DNA from 3 places in the Paenibacillus aurantius genome. Region 2 is predicted to be linked to each of the others. Evidence: riboswitches for the same ligand, from Rfam matches in the RefSeq annotation. Region 2 holds a riboswitch; each other region holds the start of a gene.
The links. Region 2 has a riboswitch for cyclic di-AMP ahead of MJA45_RS20180 (CAP domain-containing protein). Riboswitches for the same ligand answer to the same signal wherever they lie in the genome.

Region 1: it holds a riboswitch for cyclic di-AMP, as region 2 does, so the genes downstream of both, MJA45_RS26295 (C40 family peptidase) here and MJA45_RS20180 (CAP domain-containing protein) in region 2, are expected to answer to the same signal.
Region 3: it holds a riboswitch for cyclic di-AMP, as region 2 does, so the genes downstream of both, MJA45_RS10020 (hypothetical protein) here and MJA45_RS20180 (CAP domain-containing protein) in region 2, are expected to answer to the same signal.

Annotation. Positions count from the first base shown of each region.
Region 1 is NZ_CP130318.1:5,815,812-5,818,068, forward strand. It holds gene MJA45_RS26290 (hypothetical protein) at 1-761, opposite strand, end outside; cyclic di-AMP (ydaO/yuaA leader) riboswitch at 1,021-1,155, shown strand; gene MJA45_RS26295 (C40 family peptidase) at 1,162-1,620, shown strand; gene MJA45_RS26300 (cupin domain-containing protein) at 1,842-2,186, shown strand.
Region 2 is NZ_CP130318.1:4,443,304-4,445,560, forward strand. It holds gene pnpS (two-component system histidine kinase PnpS) at 1-257, opposite strand, end outside; gene MJA45_RS20180 (CAP domain-containing protein) at 520-1,275, opposite strand; cyclic di-AMP (ydaO/yuaA leader) riboswitch at 1,281-1,411, opposite strand; gene MJA45_RS20185 (fumarate hydratase) at 1,622-2,257, opposite strand, start outside.
Region 3 is NZ_CP130318.1:2,216,253-2,218,509, forward strand. It holds gene MJA45_RS10015 (MBL fold metallo-hydrolase) at 1-659, shown strand, start outside; gene MJA45_RS10020 (hypothetical protein) at 695-907, opposite strand; cyclic di-AMP (ydaO/yuaA leader) riboswitch at 1,015-1,157, opposite strand; gene MJA45_RS10025 (DUF4395 domain-containing protein) at 1,310-1,729, shown strand; gene MJA45_RS10030 (DUF1284 domain-containing protein) at 1,825-2,244, shown strand.

The DNA of each region.
Region 1 (2,257 bases), 1.4 Mb from region 2:
GGCACATGAAGCACCGCGTGAAACTGCGGCGCATCGGCGAGCTTCTCTCCGCGGGCCGTAAGGGCTCCGTTAACGTTCAGAGTGTAGCTGTCCGACGAGTAGCCCGGCTTGGGGGCCTCCGTTACCTCGGCGTACACCTTCAGCACGGTATCGCTCTGCCATTCGAAGGTCAGCTGCGGCTTGACCGAAGGAACATCCTTTTCTTCGGTCTGCTCTGTGAGCTGCTTCTCCACGCTGCCGCGGTCCATGGACTCGCGGAACGCCAGCGTATAGCTCTGCGGCGCGTAGGTCAGAAGCGTGCGCATAAAGCCGGAGCCCCGCTCCGTCGGAGCCGCAAGTCGGGGCTCGCTGTCGAGCGAGATCCGGACGGCCGGAGCCTGGACAGGCGTCGGCTCGGCCGGCTTGGCGCTCGGCTCCCCGGCGGGCGTCCCCGACGGCGCGGGAGCCGGCGGGACCGGCGTCACGGCGACCGGCGAGGCGCCGGGCGTGGCCGCAGCCGGCGGTACAGCCCGCGCCGGGGTTACGCCCAGTGAGGCCGCCGGCACAGGCTCGGCGGACGGCTCGGCGCCGGAGCTGGCGGCGGGAGCCGGAGCCGCCGGGGACGCGGACGCCACGGCGGTAGGCGCCGGGGCCGACGGAGCCGGAGCGGCAACGGCCGGCGGAACTTCGAGCGGGCCTTCCGACGCCGTCTTCAGCGTGGAGCAGCCGGCGGTGCAGACAGCCAGCAGGGCAGCGGCTAACAACATTTTGGACGGGTTCATGACAGTGGCCCCCTCAAGAAATATCTTTCTATTGGTATAGACGACACGAGAAGAGATTAAGTTACAGCTCCCTCAAGGAATTCCGCTTCCGCCCATCTTGTCGATAAGCCGGATGGGTCTTCGACCGGCTCTGACAGCCTTCTTCCTTATCTTGGAACCTATACCCCTTTTTTTGCTATTGAAACAGGTTTTTAGAACTTTATTCAAAAAATAAGAAGGATTTCCCATCATTTTGGCGAATACCTATCCTCGTTGTAAAAATCGCATAATGCCTAATTCCCGATCGGGAAACGGGGGAACCATTCTCTGGGTGAATTGATCCTGCAACCAAGGGGTCATAGGGTACCTTCAACCGAACCCTCAGCTAACCTCGTAGGCACTCTGGAAGGGGAACTTGGTTTTGAAAAAGGCTGTTGGTTTTGCATTGAGTCTTGTAATGTCTTTCGGCATCATGGCCGGCACGGCATCGGCATCGCCCCTCAGCGACACGGTAGACGATTTACTCGGCACCGCCTACAAGTACAGCGGCACCACTACCAGAGGCTTTGACTGCTCGGGCTTTACGATGTATGTGTTCGACCAGCTCGGCTACGACCTTCCGCACACCTCCAAAGGGCAGGCAGCGAAGGGCAGCTGGGTGGCCAAAAGCAACCTCCGCGCGGGAGACCTGGTATTCTTCAATACCGACGGAAGTGGCATTTCTCACGTAGGCATCTACATCGGCGGCGGGCAATTCGCCCATTCCGCGAACAAGTACGGCGTATCCATCAACCGTCTTAGCGATTCCTACTATGCCAAACGATACGTCACCGCACGCCGCATAATGGGCGACGAGGCTTACTCCGAATTGGCCAATTAAGCGGCTCGGATGACTCGAATTAAAGAAAGAAGAGAAACCGGTTGGACGGGCTTGGCCCGGACGGCGGGTTTTTTTTCTGTGCAGGGGCTGGGGTATAATGGGGAAAAGGCTCTATCACCGGGGCCCCCGCCTGCCAACCGGCGGCTGCCACCGGAACACGCCCTTGTCTCCCGGCCTTGATCGGCCGTCCGCTATAGCTTAAGAAGGAGGAAGACCTACGTATGAAAACAAGCCGCCAAACCGCCGAGCATTATATCTGGGGGGAAACCTGCGACGGGTGGCATCTCGTGAAGCAGCCCGGAATGAGCGTCATCCAGGAACGCATGCCGCCCGGCACGTTCGAGGTGCGCCACTACCACGGGAAGGCCCGTCAATTCTTCTATGTGCTGAACGGAGAAGCCGTGCTGGAGCTCGACAGAACCGAGTATACTTTGGTCGGCGGAGAGGGCCTTGAGGTCCCTCCCGGAACGCCGCACCAGATGAAGAACCGGTCGGAGGCGGAGGTGGAGTTTCTCGTCATTTCCTCCCCTTCCACCGCAGAGGATCGTCATCTGACAGAGAAATGACGGGGACGCAGCGCCTGGCTCAACATAGAAAAAGAGGAATCGAGCATCGGCTGCTTGATTCCTCTTTCCGT
Region 2 (2,257 bases):
TACGTTATTCGTGCCCCCGCGGCTTCCTTGTAATAGTGAACTTTGTCGCTGTAAACCTTCATTAAGTCGGGTATGCTCCCCGTTCTTGTCCATTCCCCGGAAGCCAGAATGACGGCGATTTCCCGTTCCATATTCGTCTGCAGGGCATCGATGTAGCTTCTTTTCAGCAGCTGTCCCGTAAACAATCCGGCGACGAGCACGGACATCCCGATCAAAGCAACGAATAGCAGAGTAAGCCTAACGCGAAATTTCTCCAATGGGGTTCCCCTTCCTTCGACGCAGGAGGCGGTTGGCGCCTCTTGCGCGTATCACTACCCATGGTAATACGGTTTTCCGTGAAAAGAAAGGCGTTCGTTCGTCTATCGTGTGCCCGCTTTCTAAAGATTATGTAAAGAAGGTGCCAGAAGGGATACCTCTTCGGCACCAGGGAATCCTACCGTAAGAACCCCTGTCCAATAAAAAAGCCCCCCAAGCCGCCGATGGCGGCTGGAGAGCCCGATAAGTCCAAGAAGATTAACCTTAGCCGATAAATTCCTGTACCCATTCCCCGTTGTAGTACGCGACGCCGATCGTCGTGAAGTTAGGGTTGAGAATATTTTTGCGGTGACCGTCACTGTTCATCCACGCGTTCATCACCTCTTGCGGAGTACGCTGCCCTTTGGCGATATTCTCTCCCGCATAGGAGTAAGAAATGCCGTAGCTGCGCATCATGTCAAAAGGCGAACCGTAGGTCGGCGAGTTGTGGTCGAAGTAATTTTTGTTGTACATGTCGACCGCTTTATCCTTCGCCATGGCCGATAGAGCGCTACTTACGGAAAGCGGCTTAAGCCCGGCTTTGGCCCGTTCCTGGTTCACCAGGTTGACGACTTCGGAGGCAAACTGGGAAGCCGTTGTCGGTGCGGCTGGTGCCGGTGTCGGCTTAACCGGTTCTGGCGTTGGGGCTACCGGAGCTGGTGTTGGCTTAACCGGCTCTGGCGTTGGGGCTGCCGGAGCTGGTGTCGGCTTAACCGGCTCTGGCGTTGGGGCTGCCGGAGCGGACGGAACGCCGGGTACGGTTACGACGTAACCTTGCCAGAAGGCTTGGCCGTTATCAAACAGCGGCTTAAGCTGTTCGACCCCTTTAAACGTAAACCCGCTTTTCTGAAGAAATGTATATAACGATTGATAATCGTTACCCGCCGGGGTGGCCCCTTCGGCATGTGCAGCCCCTACCGAGAGAAGAGGCGTAAGAGCAATAACACCTGTCATGACTACTTTCTTAAAAACATGCTTCAATGCAATAATCCTCCCTTTGCAGCCTGCGAGGTTAGCTGTCGGGTTCGGGATCAGAGAGTTGCCCGACCACTTGACGTGGTTTCACCCCAGTTGTGGTTCCCCCGCGCCCCTTAAGGGGCTTCGGCCTAAATTTGTAAGCCCCATCAGGTTACCATAATCCCTTCCTGTCTATCATCCTACAAATTATGGATTTACTAGAGAACAGGATAGCTAATCCACCCACTTCCTCCCGATTTCGCGCCTTATCTACCTTATTCAGGAACCGTCGACACCCTTGATAACGAAGACGAATCCTCCAACGATAAAAAGACCATCTGCCGCGCAGATGGTCCCTACCCAATTCTTATTACTGGAAAACCGGCTCCTTAAGCTCAGATAGCTTCTCAAGTGAATGCTTCTCCACGTCGGCGTGAAGGCTGTTGCCATGGGAATCCATGGTCACGATCGCGGCGAAGCCTTCCGTCTGAAGGTGCCACATCGCTTCCGGCACCCCGAATTCCATGAAGTCCACTCCCTCGACCTTCTTCAGGCAGCGGGCATAGTACTGGGCGGCGCCGCCGATAGCGTTCAAATAAACGGCTCCGTGCTCCTGGAGGGCTTTAAGCGTTTTGGCGCCCATGCCGCCCTTGCCGATGACCGCGCGGATGCCGAATTTCTTCAGGATGTCGCCTTGGTAAGGCTCCTCCCGGATGCTCGTCGTCGGGCCGGCCGCCTTGACGTGCCATTCTCCCTGCTCGTCCTTGCTCATGACCGGTCCGCAGTGATAAATGACCGAGCCGTTCAGGTCCACGGGGGAATCGTGGTCCATCAAATACTTGTGCAGCGCATCGCGCCCGGTGTGCATCATCCCGTTGATGACGACGACGTCCCCAACACGAAGCTCGCGGACCTGTTCTTCTGTAATCGGCGTCTGAAGCACGATCTCGCGGCGCTCCGGCTGGCCGGCCGCAGCCGCCACTTCCGCTTCGTCCCTAACGGCTAC
Region 3 (2,257 bases), 2.2 Mb from region 2:
CATGCTACTTGCTGTTTACCCATGGGGATTTCGACCACATTCTCGGGTGGAAGGCTTTTCCGGAGGCCCGGACTATCGGATCCAGGGGGCTTCATCATCATCCGGAGAAGGAAAAGCAGCTGTTGCTCATTCGGGAGTTTGATGCGGCTCATTATGTAGACAGGGGGTATCCCGTGGACTTTCCGGTGCTCGACCATGTAATGGAAGAAGACGGGCAGAAGCTGGTACTGGGGGAAACGGTGCTCACGTTCTATCTGGCGCCGGGCCATACGGAAGACGGCTTGTTCACGGTAGTGGAGCCTCTTGGGCTGCTGCTGGCGGGAGATTATTTGTCCGATTTTGAACGGCCCTTCGTGTCGCACAGTGCATCGGCCTATGAGGAAACACTGGAGAAGGCTCTGGCTCTATTGAATCGTCACGCCATTCGGCATTTGGTGCCGGGACACGGCCGGCATACGGCAGACCGGACGGAAATGAGGCGAAGGCTGACCCTTGCCCAGGATTACCTGGCTAGGCTTAAGCGGGCCGTGCTGGAAGGAGACGAGGGGGAGATGGAGCGGATGAAGGGGGAACATGCTTATCCATCGGCTTTTACGGAGGAGTGCCACCGGGAGAATATCAGAATCATCCGGGCCGAGCTTGGCCTCGAAGAGAAGTGAAAGGCGGGGAATTCCCCGCCGTCCTGCGTACAGCCTCAGTCACCGACGACAAAGTATCCTCTGCCGAGAATTTCCACTTGGGCTTTGTTTGGTTTAGGCTCTTCCATGTCCGCTTTTTCCGCCTGGACTTCGTTCGACTTTTGCTCTTCGTTTTGCTTGTCAAGCGATTGCATGAAAGCGTAGGCCGACTTCTGGTCCATCTCGTCCAAGTTGTTAAGCAGACCGAACAGTTTCTCTTTGCATAGCATCGCGGATCCCTCCTAAAGTTAAAATGAACGGCGTATTTTACCTTTTGTGGGAACGATGGAAATAGAAATCAAAAAAACACAAGGCTAGACCTTGTGCTGCTTGTCATCTATCCTTCCCACCACGCTTACGAGGTTAGCTGTCGGATTAGGACGGTGAGATCGTCCTTCGGCATACCTGCCGATTCACCCCATGAAAATGTGGTTCCCCCGCTTTTCTTTCAAATGAAAGAAAACTCAGCGATATTCAGTTAGTTAGATTCTAGCTTCTAAAACGGAGAAAGTAAACCCCTTCGATGAAAAATAGGTAAAAAGGTACAGAAATCGACAGCAGGCGTAGGTCAGCTTCCCAAAACGGGCAAGACGAAGTAAACTACAAATATTCCGATAAAAAAGGTGGTTATTATGCCGAATTCCATTCCTCGTCCGCTGGTGCGCGTCAATCAATGGGTGATCGTCCTATCCGTTCTTCTGACCTGGGCAACGGGCTTCTACTGGATTCTTGCCCTTCCTTTCGTTTCCGGTCTGCTCGGGGTGGCGGCCGATTTCAATCCGGTGATGCGGGCAGCCAAGCTCTTCCTCCGCCGGCCGATGGCCGACTATATACCGGAGGACAAAAGCCAGCAGAAGTTTAATCAGCTTCTCGCCGTGCTGTTTCTAGCCGGCGCACTGGTCAGCTATTTGATGGGCTGGCAGACCGCTGCTTATGTCTTCTCCGCTATGGTAGCCTTGGCCGCCTTCATCGCCATTCTAGGCTTCTGCATCGGATGCTTCCTGCTCTTTCAATGGTCCCAGTTCCAGCATAGAAGACGGCGTCCTTCCTGAGCCGGCTGCCCAGAAGGGTCGCTGTCCGTCTCCATTTCGTGGTATAGTCGAAGATGCCGGTTTACGAGCAATAGCGGATGGAGGAGGGAGCAGGCATGACCGTCAAGCTGCGGGGACATCATCTGCTGTGTCTCCTGGGCTACCGGGGAATGGGCTATTCCGCGGAATTTTGCGCCAACATGACTTCGATCTATGAGAGGCTGCGTCAGCAGCCGGAGCAGTCCGTCGAACTGGTGGAAGGACCGGACGAGATTTGCCGGGCTTATCCGGAGGATAAGACGAACCACTGCAGGGGAACGGTAGGGAACCGGGACCGCGAGGTCCTGCAGCGGCTTGGACTTGCGCCGGGTTGGCGGGGAAGCTGGGGGGAAATCACCGTCCTTCTGAAAGAGCGGATTCATCCGGATGACGTAGGCGTCATTTGCGAAGGCTGTCCATGGGAGCCATACGGAGTATGCCGGGATGGCGTCCGTCTCGTTAGAGAGGACCTACCTTTGCCGGCGGTAGAGAGATAGAGGACAAGAAATC